4 regions of the Pseudomonas sp. GW821-FHT01D09 genome follow, and region 2 is predicted to be linked to each of the others. Evidence: predicted binding sites of a transcription regulator. Region 2 holds the regulator's gene; each other region holds the start of a gene.
The links. Region 2 encodes FliA, which starts transcription of late flagellar genes. Its sites were predicted from a motif close to CTAAAGTTTNNNNNNNNNNNGCCGNTAA; they were not measured.
Positions count from the first base shown of each region.

Region 1: a site for FliA is predicted at 1,700-1,727, ahead of AC07W7_RS13525 (flagellar protein MotY). Genes of this name have one in related genera too.
Region 3: a site for FliA is predicted at 2,916-2,943, ahead of AC07W7_RS09080 (methyl-accepting chemotaxis protein). Genes of this name have one in related genera too.
Region 4: a site for FliA is predicted at 2,775-2,802, ahead of flgM (flagellar biosynthesis anti-sigma factor FlgM). Genes of this name have one in related genera too.

Region 1 covers NZ_JBWKWY010000012.1:54,190-59,938, reverse strand. The annotation lists gene rnt (ribonuclease T) at 1-591, opposite strand, end outside; gene pyrC (dihydroorotase) at 588-1,634, opposite strand; gene AC07W7_RS13525 (flagellar protein MotY) at 1,791-2,699, shown strand; gene AC07W7_RS13520 (argininosuccinate synthase) at 2,828-4,045, shown strand; gene AC07W7_RS13515 (response regulator transcription factor) at 4,672-5,304, shown strand; gene AC07W7_RS13510 (PA3496 family putative envelope integrity protein) at 5,366-5,548, opposite strand; gene nth (endonuclease III) at 5,656-5,749, opposite strand, start outside.
Region 2 covers NZ_JBWKWY010000019.1:95,248-100,996, forward strand. The annotation lists gene AC07W7_RS17660 (chemotaxis protein CheA) at 1-1,265, opposite strand, end outside; gene AC07W7_RS17665 (protein phosphatase CheZ) at 1,278-2,066, opposite strand; gene AC07W7_RS17670 (chemotaxis response regulator CheY) at 2,085-2,459, opposite strand; gene fliA (RNA polymerase sigma factor FliA) at 2,628-3,368, opposite strand; gene fleN (flagellar synthesis regulator FleN) at 3,365-4,198, opposite strand; gene flhF (flagellar biosynthesis GTPase FlhF) at 4,299-5,615, opposite strand; gene flhA (flagellar biosynthesis protein FlhA) at 5,627-5,749, opposite strand, start outside.
Region 3 covers NZ_JBWKWY010000006.1:121,742-127,490, reverse strand. The annotation lists gene AC07W7_RS09105 (FMN-dependent NADH-azoreductase) at 1-57, opposite strand, end outside; gene AC07W7_RS09100 (LysR substrate-binding domain-containing protein) at 184-1,092, shown strand; gene AC07W7_RS09095 (MmcQ/YjbR family DNA-binding protein) at 1,104-1,454, shown strand; gene AC07W7_RS09090 (DUF1294 domain-containing protein) at 1,569-1,952, opposite strand; gene AC07W7_RS09085 (undecaprenyl-diphosphate phosphatase) at 1,952-2,782, opposite strand; gene AC07W7_RS09080 (methyl-accepting chemotaxis protein) at 3,033-4,667, shown strand; gene pnuC (nicotinamide riboside transporter PnuC) at 4,773-5,336, shown strand; gene AC07W7_RS09070 (AAA family ATPase) at 5,333-5,749, shown strand, end outside.
Region 4 covers NZ_JBWKWY010000027.1:70,276-76,024, reverse strand. The annotation lists gene cheR (protein-glutamate O-methyltransferase CheR) at 48-875, opposite strand; gene AC07W7_RS20695 (chemotaxis protein CheV) at 919-1,851, opposite strand; gene flgA (flagellar basal body P-ring formation chaperone FlgA) at 1,933-2,697, shown strand; gene flgM (flagellar biosynthesis anti-sigma factor FlgM) at 2,839-3,156, shown strand; gene AC07W7_RS20680 (flagella synthesis protein FlgN) at 3,205-3,672, shown strand; gene AC07W7_RS20675 (flagellar brake protein) at 3,768-4,517, shown strand; gene AC07W7_RS20670 (MFS transporter) at 4,578-5,749, opposite strand, start outside.

The sequences.
Region 1 (5,749 bases), on a different contig from region 2:
GTCGTAGCGAGCCGAGTGGGCCTCACGGCCGTCGAAGTCAATACCGGCTGCCTGACATGCCTTGGCCAGTACGGTCTGGCCATAAGCCAGGCCAGCCAGGGTGGCGGTGTCAAAGCTGGAGAATGGGTGGAACGGGTTGCGCTTCATGTCCAGGCGCGCCACGGCGGCGTTGAGGAAGCCCAGGTCGAAGCTGCTGTTGTGCCCGACCAGGATCGCGCGTTTGCAGCCGTTGGCCTTCAAGGCCTTGCGTACGCCACGGAAGATGTCGGTCAAGGCCGTTTCTTCGCTGACGGCCATGCGCAACGGATGGTCGAGCTTGATCCCGGTGAACTCCAGGGCCGCGGCTTCGATATTGGCGCCTTCAAACGGCTCGACGCGGAAGAAATGGGTGTGTTCGGGATACACAAAACCCTGTTCGTCCATGCCGATGGTAGTCGCGGCAATTTCCAGCAGCGCATCGGTGGCGCAATTGAAGCCGCCGGTTTCTACGTCGATAACGACAGGCAGATAGCCGCGAAAGCGCTCGGCCATCGGGTGGCGCGAACCGCCGCCACCGTGTTCCTGTTCGTCGTCGTAATGGTCTTCACTCACGGGTGTTCCTCCAGCAGGCGCCAGCGCAGTGTTTCACCGGCGCGCAGCGGGATAACGGTCAGCTCGCCAAATGGCAGGCTGGTGGGGGCGGCCCAGTCTTCACGGACCAGGGTAATACGGTCGGTATTCGCCGGCAGGCCGTAGAAACGCGGGCCATTGAGGCTGGCGAAGGCCTCGAGTTTGTCCAGGGCGTTGCGCGCCTCGAAGGCTTCGGCGTACAGCTCGATCGCCGCATAGGCGGTGTAGCAGCCAGCACAGCCACAGGCCGCTTCCTTGGCATGCTGGGCGTGGGGCGCCGAGTCGGTGCCGAGGAAGAATTTCGCGCTGCCACTGGTGGCGGCATCGAGCAACGCCACCTGGTGGGTGTTGCGCTTGAGGATCGGCAGGCAATAGAAGTGCGGCCGGATCCCGCCCACCAACATGTGATTGCGGTTGTACAGCAGGTGATGCGCGGTGATGGTCGCGCCGACGTTGGCCGAAGCCTCGGTGACGAACTGCACGGCGTCTGCGGTGGTGATGTGCTCGAACACCACCTTGAGGGTCGGGAACAGCTCGACCACACGGCGCATGTGTTCGTCGATAAAGATCTTCTCACGGTCGAACACATCGACATCGCCCCGGGTCACTTCCCCGTGGATCAGCAGCGGCATGCCCACTTCGGCCATGGCTTCGATGGCGGGCAGGATCTTGTCGATACTGGTCACGCCGGAGTCGGAGTTGGTCGTGGCGCCGGCCGGGTACAGCTTGGCGGCATGCACGAAACCGCTGGCCTTGGCCGCGCGGATTTCGGCGGGTTGGGTGCGGTCGGTCAGGTAGAGCACCATCAACGGTTCAAAGCGGCTGCCGGCCGGTCGTGCAGCGAGGATGCGCTGGCGATAGGCGTCGGCTTCTGCGGCATTGCGTACCGGAGGTACCAGGTTAGGCATGATGATGGCGCGGCCAAACGTGCGCGCAACATCGGCCACGGTTTGGGGCAACGCAGCACCATCGCGAAGATGAATATGCCAGTCGTCGGGACGCAGCAGGGTCAGGCGGTCGGACATTGGGGATTCCAGGCGGGTCAATCTGGTGGGAATGCTACCGGAAAAGACTCTTGCAGGCACTCGCTATCAAGTTTTGCAGGGCGTGACCGATATCCCTGGGTATGCCTTAACGATGTATGACGCCTTGTTGTGTTGTAGAAACCAGTGGAGCCTCCCGTGCGCCAGCAATATCTAGCCCTGCTCAGCGTGTTCGCCAGCCTGCCCGCGATGGCCCTGACGTTCCAGACGCGCCTGGAAAATATTGAGTGGAAGGTGGAAGGCGACAAGTTCGAGTGCCGCTTGAGCCAGCCAATCACCGATTTTGGCTCGGGTGAGTTCGTGCGCCGGGCCGGCGAGCAGGCGACATTCCGTCTCAAAGCCTATAACAGTGCGCTGGGCGTTGGCTCCGCAACACTATTGGCGGCGGCTGCGCCGTGGCAGCCCGGGCGCGGTGATATCAGCCTCGGTGCCGTGCGGGCAGGCAGCGGCGATGTGTTGTTCAACAGCTCCCAGGCCCAGGCCGGGCGTCTGTTCAATGGCTTGCTCGATGGCCGCAGCCCCACCGTGCGCCACTATTCCCGGGATGGCGGCTATTCGGAAATCCGCTTGCTGCCGGTGCGCTTCAACAAGGCCTACAGCGATTACCAGTTATGTACCGCGAAATTGCTGCCGATGAATTTCGAGCAGGTCAAGCAGGCTGAAGTCGGCTTTCCGGGCGGCGGTATCGACCTGGATCCGGCCGCCAAGGCCAAGTTGATGGTGATGCTTGAGTTCATCAAGGCCGACCCTACCGTCAACCATATTGAACTGGACGGCCATTCGGACAACAGCGGCAATCGCCTGACCAATCGCGACCTGTCCCGCCGCCGCGGCCTGGCCGTGATGGACTTCTTCAAGGCCAACGGCATCCCCGAGTCGCAGATCGTGCTGCGTTTCCACGGTGAACGTTACCCCCTGGTGCCCAATACCAATCCAGCCAACCGGGCGAAGAACCGGCGGGTGAATATCCACCTCGACCGCGTGCCGGCTCCCGAGAAACCGGCACCCCAGGCCACGGCCCCGGCGAATGCGGCGGCGACCTCTTAGGTGCGGCTATTCGTCGCTCGCCCGACATAATCTGTCGCTTTATCTTCATTTGCTGTCGCGCCCCTGTAATTTCACGGTTTTGATCGGTAGAATCGACGCCTTTCCGTAAAACCCCGTGGAGTGATGGCATGGCCGACGTAAACAAGGTCGTTCTCGCGTATTCCGGCGGCCTGGACACTTCGGTGATCCTCAAGTGGCTGCAGGATACTTATAACTGTGAAGTGGTGACCTTTACCGCTGACCTGGGTCAGGGCGAAGAGGTCGAACCTGCACGAGCCAAGGCGCAAGCCATGGGCGTCAAAGAGATCTACATTGACGACCTGCGCGAAGAATTCGTCCGCGATTTCGTTTTCCCGATGTTTCGCGCCAACACTGTCTACGAAGGCGAGTACCTGCTGGGTACTTCCATCGCACGTCCGCTGATTGCCAAGCGCCTGATCGAAATTGCCAACGAAACCGGCGCAGACGCCATTTCCCATGGCGCCACCGGCAAGGGCAACGACCAGGTGCGTTTCGAGCTGGGTGCCTATGCCTTGAAGCCAGGTGTAAAAGTGATTGCTCCCTGGCGTGAATGGGACCTGCTGTCCCGTGAAAAGCTGATGGATTACGCTGAAAAGCACGCCATCCCGATCGAACGCCACGGTAAGAAAAAGTCCCCGTACTCGATGGACGCCAACCTGCTGCACATCTCCTATGAAGGTGGCGTGCTGGAAGACACCTGGACCGAGCACGAAGAAGACATGTGGAAGTGGACCGTCTCCCCGGAGAACGCTCCCGACAAGCCGCAGTACCTGGAGCTGACCTACCGCAACGGCGACATCGTCGCGCTGGATGGTGTCGAAATGACCCCGGCCACCGTGCTGGCGACCCTCAACCGTATCGGTGGCGAACACGGTATCGGTCGCCTGGACATCGTGGAAAACCGCTACGTGGGCATGAAGTCCCGTGGCTGCTACGAAACCCCGGGCGGCACCATCATGCTGCGCGCTCACCGCGCCATCGAGTCCATCACCCTGGACCGCGAAGTGGCTCACCTCAAGGATGAGCTGATGCCCAAGTACGCCAGCCTGATCTACACCGGCTACTGGTGGAGCCCTGAGCGCCTGATGCTGCAACAGATGATCGATGCTTCCCAGGTCCACGTGAACGGTGTTGTGCGCCTGAAGCTGTACAAGGGCAACGTGATCGTTACCGGGCGCAAGTCCGATGAGTCGCTGTTCGATGCCAACATCGCGACCTTTGAAGAGGATGGCGGTGCCTACAACCAGGCCGACGCCGCCGGCTTCATCAAACTCAACGCACTGCGCATGCGCATTGCGGCCAACAAGGGCCGCAAGTTGTTCTGAAGTGCCTGAAGCCGCATAAAGAATGGCCCCTCGAAAAGGGGCCATTTTTTTTGCCTGTAATTCAGGGTGCCCGGTTTCGTTTATCAATGTTTAATGTTTTTCTGAAGTTTGAGGTTGTTACTGTTTATTATTTTGGCTTTTGATTTTTGTATCTGGAAGTTGGTGTTTTAGGCGTGCGGCATTGTTTGTGTTTGAAATCATTCGTTTATTGAGTAGGAAAGATGACGGGTTCAATTTTATTTGTAGAAATATCTGTCAGATGATTCTAGGTATTGTTAGTCGCTGTTACACCAAGGGAACTTTTTTGGAGGCGGTTTTTCGGCGCCATCACACCCTGGGTGTAACCCGTGCAAGGGGCATTTCCTGAAGATAGCGTGCGGTCTGTTTACTTTTCCGGGGTTGGTGGTGCTTTTTTTGATCAAAATATGTTTGCCCACGGAAAGTTCTGAAAGGCTGAACAATAACCGACACATCCATATAGGCGTTTTTTTGTAGGCTTATTCTTATAACTTTGTGGGTTGGGTCTCTGCTTGTTATTACTTGGGGGGGAGTGCTATGCCAAGGAGGAAACGACTAGGCTATTGTGCGGGTTCTGAATAATTCGAACAGCGAAATTGGACTTGCCCATGAATAAAGTGCTGATCGTGGATGATCATCCCGTCATTCGCCTTGCTGTACGCATGCTAATGGAGCGTCATGGTTATGAGGTCGTTGCAGAGACCGATAACGGAGTCGACGCATTGCAACTAGCGCGGGAGCATATGCCGGATATTGTCATCCTGGATATTGGAATTCCCAAACTTGACGGTTTGGAAGTTATTTGTCGCTTGTCTTCCACAAAGCAGGCGCAACCTTTCAAGGTGTTGGTGCTGACGTCACAGGCGCCAGGTCACTTTTCCATGCGCTGCATGCAGGCGGGCGCAGCGGGCTATGTGTGCAAGCAGCAGGATCTCACCGAGTTGCTGAGCGCGATCAAGGCGGTGCTGTCTGGCTACAGCTACTTCCCCAACCAGGCACTCAACTCGGTGCGTTCCACCCAGGGCAACACCAGCGAAGCGGATATGGTCGAGCGGCTCTCAGGCCGGGAGATGATGGTGTTGCAGCAACTGGCCCAGGGGAAAACCAACAAGGAAATCGCCGACGGCATGTTCCTCAGCAACAAAACCGTGAGCACCTACAAGACGCGCTTGTTGCTCAAGCTCAATGCCCGGTCCCTGGTGGACCTGATCGAGCTCGCCCAGCGTAACGGCCTGGTTTAGGAAGCAGGGAGCAACAGGCAGGAAAAGCCTCCAGAGCGGAGGCTTCTGTGTGATCGCTTGGCTAGAGATCGAAATCGTAATCGGCCAACTGTTTTTGCAAGCGTCGTTCTTCCAGCAGGTTGTCGATGGTGCGGCGTTTGCTCAAATTGGTCTTGGCTACTTCTACAGGTGCATCGACTGTCTCTTCAGTGTCTGCGGCAACAAAGTCGTCTTCTACATCCAATTGTTCTTTGCCAGTGCTCATAAGGTTAACTCCAGGCTAAGACTGCCGTTGGCGCTCCTTATATCGACAATCGTGCACCGGGTAAAAAAGATTTTTTCAATCGACTGATCAATAAAATCAATGATTGCTCAATCGTCCGACGTCTTTTCCTTGTATTCACACAAATCTTCGATGCGACAGCTGCCACAGCGTGGTTTGCGAGCCTGGCACACATAACGGCCG
Region 2 (5,749 bases):
CCGAAGACTTTCTTGATCGGCTGCATGCGCGTCTTCATCACCGCGGTCTGCAAGTCGGCAGTCACCACGTCGAGGTTCGACACGGCTTTTTGCATGGTTTCGTCGCCACTGTTCAGGCCCAGGCGCACCAGACGGTTACGCACCAGCACCAGCTCGCCCACCATGTTCATGATGTCGTCCAGGCGCGCGGTATCGACCCGCACGGTGGTTTCGGCTTCACTGGCCGGGGCTTTGTCAGCAGGTGCCGGGGCACGGGCCGGTGCGGCGGGAGCCCGGGCAGCAGGCGCAGGGGCCGGCGCGGCGGCCTTGGAGGCAGCGGGGGCCGGCGTGGCCACGGCGGCAGTGGCTGCTGCGGCAGGTGCCACTTCAGAGAACTTGCCCTTGCCGTGCAACTCGTCCAGCAGGGATTCAAATTCGTGGTCGCTGATCAGGCCATCCGCCGCCGGCGCGGCAGGGGCAGGCGCCGCAGCAGGGGCAGCAGACGCGGCCGCCGCCGCAACAGCCGGCAAGGCATCGGCAGCAAACGAGCCTTTGCCATGCAACTGATCCAGCAGGGCTTCAAATTCGTCGTCGGTGATGTCGGTGCTGGCCGGTGGCGCAGGTTCCACAGGCGCCGGGGCTGGCGCCACGGCGTCCGGGGCGAATTGGCCCTTGCCGTGCAACTGGTCGAGCAATGACTCGAACTCGGCGTCGGTGATGTCTTCGGTGGTCGGCACCATGGGCGGCGTAGCCGCTGCCGGCACCGCTGCCGGCGCTTCTGCCTCGGCCTTGACGGCATTGAGGGAGTCCAGCAGCTGTTCAAATTCGCTGTCGGTGACGTCAGGCTCGGCAACCGGTTCGGGCGCCGCAACCACCACCGGGGCGGCGGTCAGGGCAGCCGGTTCTGCCAGGCGCGCCAGGGCGGCCAGCAGTTCCGGGGTGGCGGCAGTAATCGGTGCACGTTCGCGCACTTCATTGAACATGCCGTTGACCGCGTCCAGGGCTTCAAGGATCACGTCCATCAATTCCGAATCAACGTGCCGCTCACCCTTGCGCAGGATGTCGAACACGTTTTCGGCGATGTGGCAGCACTCCACCAGCTCATGGAGCTGGAGGAAGCCGGCGCCCCCTTTTACAGTGTGAAAACCGCGAAAAATTGCATTGAGCAGGTTCGCATCATCCGGTCGGCTTTCCAGCTCGACCAGTTGCTCGGACAACTGCTCTAGAATTTCGCCGGCCTCTACAAGGAAATCCTGAAGGATTTCTTCATCGGCGCCGAAGCTCATATTGCGTGCTCCTTAGAAGCCTAAACTGGACAGCAAATCGTCTACGTCATCTTGACCTGACATAACGTCTTCACGTTTATCGGCATGAATCTGCGGACCTTCACCCTTGGCGAGGTGTTTTTGTGGATCTTTTTCCGAGAGGATCGCTTCGCGGTCGTGTTCGATACCGGCAAAACGGTCGACCTGACCGGCCATCAGCACCAGTTTGAGCAGGTTGCTTTCCACTTCGGTGACCAGCAGGGTCACGCGCTTGATCACCTGGCCAGTGAGGTCCTGGTAATCCTGGGCCAGCAGAATGTCATTGAGGTTGCTGGAAACCGTGCGGTTTTCCTGCTCGCTGCGGGCCAAAAAGCCTTCAACCCGACGCGCCAGCTCGCGAAACTCTTCAGCACCCACTTCGCGCCGCATGAAACGGCCCCAGTCAGCGCTCAAGGCCTTGGCCTCGTTGGCCATGCCGTTCACCAGGGGCGTGGCGTTTTCCACCAGGTCCATGGTGCGATTGGCTGCCGCCTCAGTCAGCCTGACCACATAGGACAGGCGTTCGGTGGCATCGGTGATCTGCGAGATTTCCTCGGCCTGGGGCATGTGCGGGTCGATCTGGAAGTTGACAATCGCACTGTGCAACTCACGGGTGAGCTTGCCCACTTCCTGGTACAGGCCGCGATCGCGGGTCTGGTTGAGCTCATGGATCAACTGCACCGCGTCGCCGAACTGGCCTTTTTCAAGGCACTCGACCAACTGGTGAGCGTGTTTTTTCAGAGTCGACTCAAAGTCTCCCTGTGATGTTTCTTTATGCTCCATAGCTCCCCCGTGACGACATCAGCCGTGGATGCGTTCAAAGATCTTTTCGATCTTCTCTTTCAAGGCCAATGCAGTGAATGGCTTGACCACGTAACCGTTGACCCCAGCCTGGGCGGCTTCAATGATCTGTTCACGCTTGGCTTCGGCGGTCACCATCAACACCGGAAGGTTGCGCAGTTTTTCATCGGCGCGCACATGGCGCAGCAGATCGATACCGGTCATGCCAGGCATGTTCCAGTCGGTTACCAGAAAGTCGATGCTCCCGCTGTTGAGGATCGGAATCGCCGTAATGCCGTCATCCGCCTCGACCGTGTTAGTGAACCCAAGGTCACGCAACAGGTTTTTTATGATCCGCCGCATCGTTGAGAAGTCATCAACGATGAGGATTTTCATGTTCTTGTCCAATTCGACCTCCAAGCAGTCTTAAACGCGTCCAGCACCTGGGCGCGCCATATCATTCAACAGGCATTACACAAAAAGGACTGCTGGGGCACACCACGAGCCGTTTCCGCCCGGCTTGCGCCCTGACGGTTATCACCCACATTGTCCCCACACTGCCTGTCAGCGCGCTCGCCACTCTCCCAAACGCCCCCGCAAGCGGGCCGCGCATTGGCTATGAAGCTGGCTGACCCGCGATTCGCTGACCCCCAGGACCTCACCGATTTCCTTGAGGTTCAGCTCCTCATCGTAGTACAGCGCCAACACCAGCCGCTCACGCTCCGGCAAATTGGCAATCGCGTCCGCCAGGGCGCCCTGGAAGCGTTCATCTTCCAGGTCGCGGGAAGGCTCCTGGTAAGCGCTCGCGCCGTCCTCATGCAGCCCTTCATGCTCGCCGTCCTGTAGCAGGTCGTCGAAACTGAACAGGCGGCTGCCCAAGGTATCGTTCAAAATCCCGTAATAATCATCGAGACTCAATTGGAGTTCGGCCGCAACTTCGTGATCTTTAGCGTCGCGACCGGTTTTTGCTTCAATTGAGCGAATTGCGTCACTCACCATCCGGGTATTGCGGTGGACCGAACGCGGCGCCCAATCACCTTTACGCACTTCATCGAGCATCGCGCCACGGATACGGATACCCGCATACGTCTCGAAACTCGCACCCTTGCTCGCGTCGTACTTGGTCGACACTTCAAGCAGGCCGATCATGCCGGCCTGGATCAGGTCTTCGACCTGGACACTGGCGGGCAGGCGTGCCAGCAGGTGGTAGGCAATGCGCTTGACCAGGGGCGCATAGCGCTCGATCAATTCGCCCTGGCTGTCACGCGCCGATTTCTTGTAAAGGTTATAGCCGCTGGCTGTCATAGCACCGGTCCTGCACTCGTCTGATGCACCAATCGCTCGACGAAAAACTCCAGATGCCCCCGGGGATTGGCGGGCAGTGGCCAGGTATCGACCTTCTGAGCAATTGCCTTGAACGCCAACGCGCATTTCGAACGAGGGAACGCTTCATAGACTGCACGCTGCTTTTGCACAGCCTTGCGCACACACTCGTCATAGGGAACTGCACCGACGTATTGTAAGGCCACATCGAGGAAGCGATCTGTGACCTTGGTCAACTTGGCGAACAGGTTGCGCCCTTCCTGTGGGCTCTGGGCCATGTTGGCCAGCACGCGGAAGCGGTTCATGCCGTAGTCGCGGTTGAGCAGTTTGATTAGAGCATAGGCGTCGGTGATCGAGGTGGGTTCGTCGCAGACCACCAGCAACACTTCTTGCGCCGCGCGCACGAAGCTGACCACCGACTCGCCAATCCCGGCGGCGGTGTCGATCACCAGCACGTCGAGGTTGTCGCCGATATCGCTGAAGGCCTGGATCAGGCCGGCATGCTGCGCCGGGCTCAGGTGCACCATGCTCTGGGTGCCGGAGGCGGCCGGGACGATACGAATCCCCCCCGGCCCCTGCAACAGCACATCGCGCAGCTCACAGCGGCCCTCAATGACATCGGCCAGGGTATGTTTGGGCGTCAGTCCCAGCAGAACGTCAACGTTCGCCAGGCCCAGGTCGGCATCCAGCAGCATGACGCGGCGGCCAAGCTCTGCCAGAGCCAGGGACAAATTCACTGACACGTTAGTTTTCCCGACGCCACCTTTGCCGCCGGTCACCGCGATCACCTGTACGGGATGCATGCTGCCCATGTTCTTTCTTTACCTTGTCTTGCTTAGCCGCAGGCTACATAGGGTGGCCGCGGTAGCAGACCCTCGATGTAGGTACATTGCACTGTGTTGCATGTTGCCTTCAGCCGACCCGCTTGGCTGGGTTGTGATAGAGGTCGGCGAACATATCCGCCATCGCCTCTTCACTGGGTTCATCCTGCATTTGCACACTGACCGCACGGCTGACCAACTGATGACGGCGCGGCAGATGCAAGTCATCCGGGATCCGCGGCCCGTCGGTCAGGTAGGCGACCGGTAGTTCATGGCTGATAGCCAGGCTCAACACTTCGCCCAGGCTTGCCGTTTCATCCAGCTTAGTCAGGATGCAGCCGGCCAGCCCACAACGTTTGTAGCTATGGTACGCAGCCGTCAGCACCTGTTTTTGGCTGGTGGTTGCAAGTACCAGGTAATTCTTCGACCTGATCCCGCGCCCGGCCAGGCTTTCCAGTTGCATGCGCAGTGCCGGGTCGCTGGCTTGCAGGCCGGCGGTATCGATCAGCACCACGCGCTTGCGCAGCAGCGGGTCGAGGGCGTTGGCCAGGGACTGGCCCGGGTCGACATGGGTCACCGGCACATTGAGGATCCGGCCCAGGGTCTTGAGCTGCTCCTGGGCACCGATGCGGTAGCTGTCCATGCTCACCAGGGCAATGTTGTGGGCGCCGTACTTGAGCACATAACGGGCAGCCAGCTTGGCCAGGGTGGTGGTCTTGCCCATGCCGGCAGGGCCGACCATGGCAATCACGCCACCTTCTTCAAGGGGCTCGATTTCCGGGGTCTGGATCATCCGTGCCAGGTGGGCCAGCAGCATGCGCCAGGCCTGGCGGGGTTCTTCGATGCCGGTGGTCAGTTCCAGCAGGTCGCGCGACAACGGGCCGGACAGGCCGATGCGTTGCAGGCGACGCCAGAGGTTGGCCTGTTGCGGCTTGCTGCCCTGCAACTGGTTCCAGGCCAGCGAGCCCAACTGCACTTCCAGTAGTTCACGCAGGCCATTGAGTTCAAAACGCATCGAGTCGAACACGCGCTGGTCGACCGCAGCAGCCGGTGCTGGCGCGGCGGGACGTGGCGGCTCGACGAAGGTCGGTTCTACCAGTGGCTCGGCCGCGGTCAGCGGCAGGCCGGCAAACAATTGGCGGTTGGTGCTCGCATCGCTGTCGCCGCGCATGCTCAGCTCGGCCTGGGCCGAGACAATACGCGAGGCGGTCTTGCGCAACTCGTCTTCGAGTTCCATGTTCGGCACGCGCGGCGCCAAGGCCTGGGGTTTGTAATCCAGGGCAGCCGTCAGCTCGACACCGCCGGCAATGCGACGGTTACCGATAATCGCTGCGTCGGCGCCCAGCTCATCACGAACCAGCTTCATGGCCTGACGCATATCGGCGGCGAAAAAACGCTTTACTTGCATAACCCACTACCTCAGCCGTTGGGCCCTACTGTCGCGACGATAGTCACTTGCTTATTGTCAGGAATTTCCTGGTAAGCCAAAACGTGCAAATTCGGTACTGCCAGGCGTCCAAAGCGCGACAACATCGCGCGGAC
Region 3 (5,749 bases), on a different contig from region 2:
CTGGCGGGAGGCCGAGTTGTCGCCCAGGATGCTGGAATCGATATGCAAGAGTTTCATGTGGGATCTCCAAGTGAGGATCGCCACCGGGCGATCTGATGGAGAGAATCCTACAGGTCATTCCAATAGCCGATTAGCCAATTAAAATGCGATAGTTCGTCCCACTGACAGGACAATAGGCCAACCATGCAAGACCTCAATGACCTCTACTATTTCGCCAAGGTGGTGGAAGCCGGTGGCTTCGCGGCCGCTGGCCGGCTGCTGGGGATCCCCAAATCCCGGCTGTCGCGGCGCATTGCCGAACTGGAGGAGCGCCTCGGCGCTCGCCTGCTGCAGCGCACCACCCGGCAACTGACCCTGACCGCCGTCGGCGAACGTTACCTGGGGCATTGCCAGGCGATGCTGCTGGAAGCGGAAATGGCCGACGAAGCCGTAGTCAACATGTCCAGCGAGCCACGGGGCCGCCTGCGGGTCAGTTGCCCGGTGGGCCTGGCCCATGAAATCCTGCCGACCGTGGTGGCGCAATTCCTCGCGGCCCACCCGTTGGTGCAACTGGAGATGATGCTGATCAATCGCCGCGTAGACCTGGTGGCCGAGGGCGTAGACGTGGCCTTGCGCGTGCGCGAACTGGGGGATGAAGACCCGCTGCTGGTAACCCGCCGCCTGCGCCAGGCCCAGACGGCCATGGTCGCCAGCCCCGAGTTTATGCGCGGTCGCCGGATCGAAACCCCGGCCGACCTCAAGCAACTGCCCATACTCGGCGCACTGGAGGCCGACCGTCTGGTCCACCTGCGCATGCTCGACCCGGTCGGCAATGTCACTGACCTGGCAATGGAGGCACGCCTGGGTATCGACGACTTCCTCGTACGCAAGGCCAGCGCCCTCGCCGGCCTGGGCTTTACCGTGCTGCCGATGATGTATTGCGAGCAGGAGCTGGAAACCGGCCAACTGGTGCAACTGCTGCCTGAATGGTCATTGCCCGGTGGCTGGCTGCAAGCGGTCTACCCACACCGACGCGGCGTATCCCCAGCCGTGCGTGCCTGGATCGACTTTTTGGCCCATGCCTTCAAGAGTTGCGGAGATCGACGGCTATGAATACCCGGATCATGAGCGAAGACGACGTCGCCCGGTTCTGCCTGGGTTTGCCCGGTGCCCGGGAGGATTACAAGTGGGGCGGCGTGCGGGTGTTCTCCATTGCCGGCAACAAGATGTTCGCCTTGCAGAACCTGCGGGGCGATTCCCTGGCGTTCAAGGTCGACAAGGAACTGTTCCTCGGCCACGTGGACCGCCCCGGCATCCACCCGGCGCCGTACCTGGCGCGGGCGCAGTGGATCATCATGCAGGTGCCCTACCCGCTGGGCGGCGAAGAACTGCGCGGCTTGCTGCAGCGTTCCCACCAGTTGGTGGTGAGCAAGCTGCCCAAGCGCACGCAGATCGGGTTGAGGCTGGACGAGTAAGCCAGTCCAGGTCGTCTTGCACACAACTTGATCATCGAGACATGCACATACCCCTGTGGGAGCGGGCTTGCTCGCTCCCACAAGGGCGCAGCTTCGCTCTCAAGCCCCACATGGCTAGAAGACTGACAGCAGCGTCCCACCAAGGAACAACTGATCGATCCAGAACACCTGGTGCAGCAACACGATCAGCCAGAACACCACCTGGTACGACACCTTGCGCGTCTTGTGGCGAAACACCTGCTGGGCGAGCAAGGCGCCCGGCCAGCCACCGGCCAGTTCCAGGGCATGCAGGATCTTCTCCGGGGTGCGCCAGCTGTCGCTCTGGGCCTTGCGTTTGTCGCTCCAGTACAGGCAAAACGTCACCACGCTGACCAGGCCATAGGCCGCCAACGGCACCAACGACACCCCGCGATACGCCAGCAGGGCCGCGCCGAACAACGGCACGGCACACAACAGTGCAAACACCACAGCCTTCAAGCGCAGATGTTGGATTGTCATCACGCCTTGGCCGCCGCCCAGTCAATCCAGCCGAACTGCCAGGTGGCCAGGATCAGCAAACCGAACGCAATGCGGTACCAGGCAAACACCGCATAGCTGTGGCTGGCGATGAACTTGAGCAAGCCACGCACCGCAATCATCGCGAAGATGAACGAGACCACAAAACCGACGGCAAACACCGGCAGATCCGCCGGCTGGAACAGGTCACGGTACTTGTAGCCCGAGTACACCGCCGCGCCGACCATGGTTGGCATTGCCAGGAAGAACGAGAACTCGGTGGCTGTCTTGCGCGACAGGCCGAACAACAGGCCGCCGATAATGGTCGAGCCGGAACGCGAAGTGCCCGGGATCATCGCCAGGCACTGGGCAAAACCCACTTTCAAGGCGTCTTTCCAGGTGATGTCATCCACCGTTTCGGCATGGACTTCATGCTCGCGGCGCTCGGCCCACAACATGATCACGCCACCGATCACCAGTGCGGTGGCCACGGTGATCGGGTTGAACAGGTATTCGTGGATCAGGTCGGCAAAAATCACCCCCAGCACCACCGCCGGCAGGAAAGCGATCAGCAGGTTGACCGTGAAGCGCTGGGCATTGCGCTGGGTCGGCAGGCCGGTCACTACGTCGAGGATCTTGCGCCGGAACTCCCAGACCACCGCCAGGATGGCGCCCAGTTGAATGATGATGTTGAACGCCATGGCGCGTTCGCCACCGAAGTCGAGCAAGTCGGCGACGATGATCTGGTGCCCGGTACTGGAGATCGGCAAGAACTCCGTCAGCCCTTCGACAATGCCAAGTATCAATGCCTGAAAGGCAGTCCAAAGATCCATTATTCCCCCAAAAGGTCATGCGACGGCATGCCTCGTTGATATTTTCTAGGTGTTCACTAACGATGAGCACGCTGCAAGGCTGCGCGCAGGATCAAGGCCGAACTGCAAAAATTCTGTGAAAAATCAGGCAGGACTCAGGTTTTTTGATTCCGGGCCGAAAGCCTATCAGACAAGCCCGAATTTCGCTGCGCGTTATCGCTGGCCGATCAATGCAACACCGAAAATTATAAGAACGCGGAGTGACAAGACTATGAATAGTTTGCGCAATATGTCGATCAGCCGACGCCTGTGGATGATCCTGATAGTCGCCGTGTTGATGTTGCTGACCCTGGGGTTGCTGATGCTCAAGCAGATCCACGACGATCTCTACCAGGCCAAGAGCCAGCAGACCCAGCATGTGGTGCAGACCGCCAGCGGGATTCTGAACTTTTATCACACCCTCGAGACCACCGGCGTGCTGACCCGCGAAGCGGCGCAGAAGCAAGCCCTGAGTGTGGTGCGCGGCCTGCGCTATGACCAGGACGACTACTTCTGGATCAATGACCTGACGCCGGTAATGATCATGCACCCGGCCAACCCCAAGCTCGACGGGCAGAACCTTTCGACCATCCGCGACCCGGACGGCTTTGCGATCTTCAACGAGTTTGTCAGCCTGGCCAAGGCCAAGGGCAGCGGTGTCGTCAACTACCGCTGGCCGAAGCCCGGGGCGGATGCGCCGGTGGCCAAGACCTCCTATATCCAGTTGTTCGAGCCCTGGGGCTGGATCATTGGCTCCGGCATCTACGTGGACGACGTACAGGCCCAGTTCCGTGGCCAGGTGTGGGAAGCCTCGCTGGTCGGCCTGGGCATTGCGCTGATCATGGCCCTGCTGGTGGTGCTGATTGCCCGCAGCATCGTGCGCCCGCTACAGGAAGCGGTGCACGCCATGGCCAATATCGCCAGCGGCGAAAGCGACTTGACCCGCAGCCTCGACACCCACGGCCGGGACGAAGTCACGCAACTGTCCCAGCACTTCAACACCTTCACCGCCAAGCTGCGCCAGGTGGTCAGCCAGTTGCAGGTGTGCGCCAATGCCCTGGGCCAGTCGTCCGCCGAACTGGGCAGCAACGCCAGCCAGGCCCATGACCGCAGCCAGCAGCAGTCCCAGCAAATGGAGCTAGTGGCCACCGCCATCAATGAAGTGACCTACGGCGTGCAGGACGTGGCGAAGAATGCCGAACACGCCGCCAGCGAAATGCGCGATGCCCAGACCCAGGCCGAACAGGGCCAGGTCAATATCGACGGCAGCCTGCAACAGATCGATGCACTGTCCGGCACCATCAGCCAGGCCGTGGAAGTGATCCGTACCCTGTCCACCGAAAGCACGCAGATTGGCGGGGTGCTGGAGGTGATCCGCAGCATTGCCGACCAGACCAACCTGCTGGCCCTCAACGCGGCCATCGAAGCGGCCCGCGCTGGCGAGCAGGGCCGCGGTTTTGCCGTGGTTGCCGACGAAGTACGCCTGCTGGCCCAGCGCACGCAAAAATCCACCGCCGAAATCCAGAGCATGATCGAACGCCTGCAAGGGCATTCCGAAGCGGCGGTCAAGGTCATCAGCGACAGCCACCAGGCCTCGCAACTGACCATTGAACAAGCCGGCCAGGCGGGTGCCAGCCTGACAGCCATCGGCCAGGCCCTGCGCAACCTCAACGGCCTCAACGCCTCGATTGCCAGCGCCACCCTGCAACAGGCCCACGTGGTGGAAGACATCAACCAGAACGTGACCCAGGCCGCCGGCCTGTCCCACAGCACTGCGCTGGCGGCCCAGCAATCGAGCGTGGCCAGCGTGCACCTGAAGGACTTGAGCGAAGAGCTCAACGGCCTGCTGCGCCAGTTCAAGGTCTAACCCCCCACGGTGTAGGCGCTGGCCTCCAGCGCCTACACGGGTTCTGCATTTTGCCCGGGAGGTTGGGTACAATCGCCCTCCTCTTCGACTCTTCCAAGGAATCCCATGTCCGGGCTTGAACTGTTTGCCGCCGCGCTGGGGGTGATTGCCGTCTGGCTGACGGTCAAGCAGAACCCGTGGTGCTGGCCGATCGGCCTGGTCATGGTGTTGCTGTACACCTGGGTGTTCTTCGAGGTGAAGCTGTATTCGGACATGCTGCTGCAAGTGGTCTACGCCGGCCTGCAAGTCTACGGTTGGTGGCAATGGACCCGTGCCGGCGAGGTGCGCCAAGGGCGACAGGTCACCCGCCTCGGCACCCAGGCCGTCCTCCTGAGCCTGAGTCTCGGCGCCGTGGGCAGCCTGCTGCTGGGCGCGGCCATGGCGCACTGGACCGATGCCGCCCAACCGTGGCTGGATGCAGCGCTGACCGGTTTCAGCCTGGTGGCGCAGATGTGGATGGCGCAAAAACGCGTGCAATGCTGGGCGCTGTGGATTGTGGTCGATGTGATTTTTGTCGGCCTGTTTGTCTACAAAGGGCTGTACCTGACGGCCGCGCTCTATGCCCTGTTCACCGTGATCGCCGTGCAGGGCTGGCGGCAATGGCGCGCCGACCCGGCGTTGCGCGCATGAAGGTGCTGGTGATGGCAGGCCCCGAGTCCAGCGGTAAAAGCTGGCTGGCCGAGCAGTTGCAGGCGCATTTCGGCGCGGTGCTGGTGGGCGAGTATGTGCGCTACTTCATCGACCACTACCAGCGCGATACCACCCTGGCCGACATCCCGGACATCGCCCGCGGCCAACTGGCCTGGGAAGATGCCGGCCGTGCGCGGCAACCGCAACTGTTGATCCTCGACACCCACTTGCTGACCAACAAGCTGTGGAGCCTGACCCTGTTTGGCGATGCCCCGGCATGGCTCGATGAGGCGCTGCTGGCCCGCCACTACGACCTGCACCTGCTGCTGTCGCCCGAAGGCATTGGCTGGACCGCCGACGGTCAGCGCTGCCAGCCGGACCTGGCCGATCGCCTGGCCTTCTTCCAGGCCAGC
Region 4 (5,749 bases), on a different contig from region 2:
GCGATGCGGCGACCCGACAAGCCAGCTCCCACATTTTGAGCGAGTTGTTACTTGGCCTGGTAGATAATGCCGGGGCTGCACTGCACCATCTGGTAATGATCCGGCAAGCCGTTCAGCGCCTCGGACGCGCCGAGGAACAGATAGCCACCGCGCTTGAGCGTACCGTGAATGCGCAACAGGATGTCCTTCTTCACTTCAGCCGAGAAGTAGATCAAAACGTTGCGACAAAACACGATGTCGAACTTGCCCAGGCTGGCGTAGCTGTCCAGCAGGTTGAACGAACGGAACTCCACCCGGCTCTTGATCGGTGCCTTGACCCCCCAGCGCCCGGCGCCCTTGGGGTCGAAGTAACGCTGCAGGCGTTCCTGGGACAGGCCGCGGCCCAGGGCCAGGCTGTCGTACTCGCCGGTCTTGCAGTTGGTCAGCATGGTGCCGGACAAGTCAGTGGCAACAATCTGCACCCCTGCCTTCAGCTGGCCCATGTTGGTCCGCTCGAACTCATCGATGGACATCGACAGCGAATACGGTTCCTGCCCCGAAGAACAGGCCGCCGACCAGATGCGCAAGCGCTGGCCGGGACTGGCCTTGATGGCCTCGGGCAATACCTTGCTCTTGAGCACCTCAAAGGGGTAGGTATCGCGAAACCATAAGGTTTCGTTGGTGGTCATGGCATCGACCACCATCTCCTTGAGCCCGCTGCGCGGTTGGCCCTGGATACGCTGCACCAACTCGCCCAGGGACTTGATACCCTGCTGCTCCATCAATTTGTTGAGGCGGCTTGATACCAGATACTGCTTGTTTTCACCGAGCAATATGCCACAGGCTTTTTCCAGGAATACCCGGAACTGTTCAAAATCCAAATTACCCGTAGACAATGCAACCGCCTCTTAACTCGTGTGACCGCCAGGGAGAAAGCCCCTAGCCGTGATCTGCAGACTTGATCCGGTCGACTACCCGGGATGCCAGGTCATCAGGACGGAATTTGGCCAGGAAGTCATCGGCACCGACCTTCTTGACCATCGCCTGATTGAATACACCGGACAATGAAGTATGCAGGACTATATGTAATTTTTGCATGCGTGGATCGCTGCGTATCTCGGCCGTAAGCGTGTAACCGTCCATTTCCGGCATCTCGATGTCGGAAATCATCATCAGGAATTCTTCTTCCGGCTTCTTGCCTTCGTCCACCAGCTTGCGCAGATAGTCCAGCGCCTGGCGGCCATCATTGAGCGCCACTACTTCGACGCCCACCGTCTGCAGGCAACGGGACACCTGCTTGCGCGCCACCGACGAGTCATCCACCGTCAGCACCCGCAGGGTCAGGGCTTTTTGCTGGGTCTGCTCATCGACCACACCCACCGAAATATGTTCCGACGTCGGCGCTACTTCCGCGAGGATCTTCTCGACGTCGATGATTTCCACCAACTGGTTATCGACCCGGGTCACTGCCGTGAGGTAGTGATCGCGCCCGGTGCCCTTGGGCGGCGGATGGATCTCTTCCCAGTTCATGTTGACGATACGTTCCACCGAGCGCACCAGGAACCCCTGGGTCTTGGTGTTGTATTCGGTGATGATCACAAACGGGCTCTCGCGATCCTGCAGGCCGGAAGTACCGGTGGCCATCGCCAGGTCAAGAATCGGAATCGTCGAGCCACGAATGTTGGCCACACCACACACCACGGGGTTGGACTTGGGCATTATGGTGAGTTTGGGACATTGCAGCACCTCCCGTACCTTGAAAACGTTGATGCCATATAGCTGCTTGCCATCGAGTCGAAACAGCAACAACTCCAGGCGATTCTGCCCTACCAGCTGCGTGCGCTGGTTCACTGAATCCATTACACCTGCCATGCCCAGACTCCTACGCTACAAAACTTACGGGTACGACGCGCACCCAACACAAAACGGCACGAGCCTTGCTTTTTATTGGCTATGAACATCAAAACGACAGTTTTCCGACGCCTTGGCTCGCCCCAGTACCGCAGATCGCTCTGTGCCTGGATGGCGTTGCTTGCCTTGGGCGCAGGCCACCAGGCCCGTGCCGACAATGTCACCTTGCCTGATCTGCTTATCGGCGTCACTCAAGGCTTTCTTGAGTTCACTGTAGAAGATTATCTGGCAACCACACAGACACCGGGGCGTTATGAGATCCAAGTCAACCCATTGGACCCGCGTTTGCGCATGCCCATGTGCGACAAGGAATTGACAGGCTCACTGGAAAGCCCCGCCCAGCCCATTGGCCGCGTGACCGTGCGCGTACGCTGCGACGGCAGCTCGCCCTGGACCGTGTTCGTGCCGGCCCAGGTGCGATTGTTCCGCGAAGTGGTGACCGTTACCCGCCCACTCAAGCGCACCGGCATCATCGGTTTTGAAGACGTGGCCATGCGCGAACGCGACATCAGCCAGATCAGCCAGGGCTACCTCACCTCTGTGGATCAGGCCATTGGGCAGAAATTAACCCGACCAATGGTCAGCGACCAGGTGATTACCCTGGTTCACCTGGAACAGGCAGAAGTGGTGCGCAAGGGCGACCAGGTGGTGATCTCCGCCAGCAGTGGCGGCCTGAACGTGAAAATGCCGGGGGAGGCCCTGGCCAATGGCGGGATGAGCGAACAGATCCGCGTCAAGAACCTCAACTCCAAGCGGGTGATCAAGGCCCGTGTCACGGCCCCTGGCCAAGTGGAGGTGGCGTTATAGATTACTGGCGTGGGACGCTGGCTTTTCCTACACTGTGCGCACGATATTGCGAGGCATAGGTTTATTGTCGATCGCGCCTAAAGTTTGTCCGGGTATGGCCGAAAACATGGCAAGCGTCCAAATACCCAGAGGTTTTTTAACATGGTCATTGATTTCAGCCGATTGAATAACGCCCAGGCAACGCCCGGCAGCACGCGTACCAACGCGGCCAAGGACAGCGTTGAAGCCAAGGCACCGGCAGTGCCTGCCAAGGCAGAACAAACCGTTTCGACGCAAAGTGGCGAATCGGTCCATTTGAGCAACGAGGCTCAACAGTTGCAGAAGATCACTGACTCGCTGCGCGATCAGCCGATTGTCAATAAAGCCCGCGTGGCCGAGTTGAAACAGGCGATTGCCGATGGCAGCTATCAGATCGACAACGACCGTTTAGCCGGCAAAATCATCAAAGCCGAGCGCTAGGCACAGGCCTGCGCCGGGCTTTTGGACGCTTAAACCCCAAGGCCAGCCATGCACGACGAAAATCTGCTGCAACTGATCACTGAAGACCTGGCTCCCGCGCAACACCTGCTGGAGCTGCTTCAAGACGAATTCGTGGCCCTGTGCGGTCGCGACATGCGCCTGCTGGAAGACATCCTGGCACGCAAGCAATCGCTGATCATCCTGCTTGAACAACACGGCCAGAAACGCAGCCAGATCCTGCTCAGCCTGGGCCTGCCCGCTGACCACAGCGGCCTGGAACAGTTGGCCAGCCATTCGTCGGTCGGCGACCAGTTGCTGGCCCAGAGCAAAGCACTCAATGAGTTGTTGATCAACTGCCAGCAAGCCAATGTGCTCAATGGCCAGTCGATCCAACTGCAGCAAGCTACCACCGCCAACCAGTTGCGCATCCTGCATGGCGGCGAACCTCCAGCACTGTATAACGCCCAGGGCTCCACCTCGCGACTGGTCAAGCCCAGCACCCTCAGCCAAGCCTGACGCCGGTTTATCGGGCGCCCTATCAAGGCGCGCCACATACTGGCAAAATGCCGGTTCTTGCGTGTAGTCGTATTTTGTCTGGAGATGGAAGAACCGTGTTCAACACCCTTAGCGCGGTAGATGCTCCGCAGCCACCCAAGGTCCTCACCACCCCTCTGGAAATTGCCAGCACCCTGCGGCTGCTGCAAGAGAGCCACGACCCGCTGATCATCACCTTTCACGAACGCAACCAGCGCTTCCAGAGCTACCTGGTGGAGGTCGACAAGGACAGCAAGACCCTGAGCCTGGACGAGATGATCCCGCCCGACGGTGAACGCTACCTGGAAAATGGCGAAGCCTTTCGCATCGAAGGCTTTCACGAAGGCGTGCGCGTGGCCTGGGACAGTAATGGCAGCCTGACAATCGGCACACAGGACGGCCACCGTATCTACAAAGGCAGCCTGCCTGAAGAAGTGGTCTACCATCAGCGCCGCAATGCCTTTCGCGCAGCCTTGAAACTGGCGCAACTGGTGAATATCGAATTGGGCGGCGAGAAACTCAAGACGCCTATCAGCGGTCAGTTGCTGGATATCTCCGCCACCGGCTGCAAGCTGCGCTTTGACGGGGACATCTCCGAGCGCCTGCAACTGGGCCAGGTCTACGACCGTTTTATTGCCGCCCTGCCCTTTGGCAGCATGACCACTGCGGTGGAGTTGCGTTACCTGCACGTTGAAGAAAGGATCAACACAACCTTTGCCGGTGTGCGCTTCCACAATATGAGCGGCCTGGTGCAGCGCCAGGTCGAGCGCTTTGTCTACCAACTGCAGCGCGAGGCGCGACGGTTCGATAAAGACGACGACCTGTAAACGCCGAACCACAGGCACAAAAAAACGGGCAGCTCCTTTGGGAACTGCCCGTTTTTTGTTTCAGGGACGGGCCCGACTCAAGTCATGCGGGTGCTCATCCGGGTCGGGATGCTCCGCCGGGTCAGGCTCAGGTTGCGGCTCTACCTCCGGTTCTGCCTCGGGCCCTGGCTCTGGCGCAGCGGTTTGCATCTGGTCCTGGACCACCTGCTCATCCACACGCGGATCGAGGGCTGCCACCAAGGGCGAGCTGGACATGCTGTCGGGCATCGCTACGTGCTGCAGCGGCGCATCGTCCACCTGATGCAGGTTGGTCACCGCCTTGGGGCGAATGCGCCAGACCAGGATCAAGGCACACAAGCTGAAGAACGCATAGAGCATCTGGTTGCCAAACAGCTTCATGACCACCCCCGCCAGCAACGGCCCGATACTCGCGCCCACCCCGTAGGTCACCAGCAGCATCGCGGTGAGCGATACCCGGCGATCACCTTCGACATGGTCGTTGGAAAACGCCACGGCCAGCGGGTAGAGGCAGAACTGCACCAGCGAGCACAGAAAACCGGCGACAAACAGCACTTCCAACGGCACCTGGGTCATGATCGCCAGCGGCAATGCCGCCACCGCCAGGCACAGGGCGAAGCAGCGAATCAACAAGGCCCGGTCATAGCGATCCGACAGCCAGCCCAGCGGCCATTGCACCAACAGGCCGGCAAAAATACAGCTACCCATGAACAGGCCGACCTGCTCGGTGCTCAACCCCTGCTGGGCCGCATACAGCGGCGCCAGGCCATAGAAGGAGCCGACGATCAGGCCGGCCCCCAAGACCGTACTCAAGGACTGTGGCACACGTTTGATAAAAAAACGCGGTTCCATCGGCGCCGGGTGCAAGGGCGCCGGGTGAATACGCCGGGTCATGGCCACCGGCACCAGGCACAGGGCAAAACACAGCGCCACCAGCATCAGCAGCTCAAGCCCCAATTGGGGGTGCATGACCAGAATCAACTGGCCCAGCACCAGGCCCAGGTAGGAGGCGATCATATAACCACTGAACACCACGCCGCGCTGCTTGGCATCCGCCTGCTCGTTGAGCCAGCTCTCGATGACCATGTACTGGCACATCATGCCGAGGCCGACGATGATCCGCAGCACGATCCAGGCCGGCAGCCAATCCACCAGGCCATGGCCCAGCACCGCCGCACCGACAATCCCGGCACAGGTGGCATAGGCCCGGATAT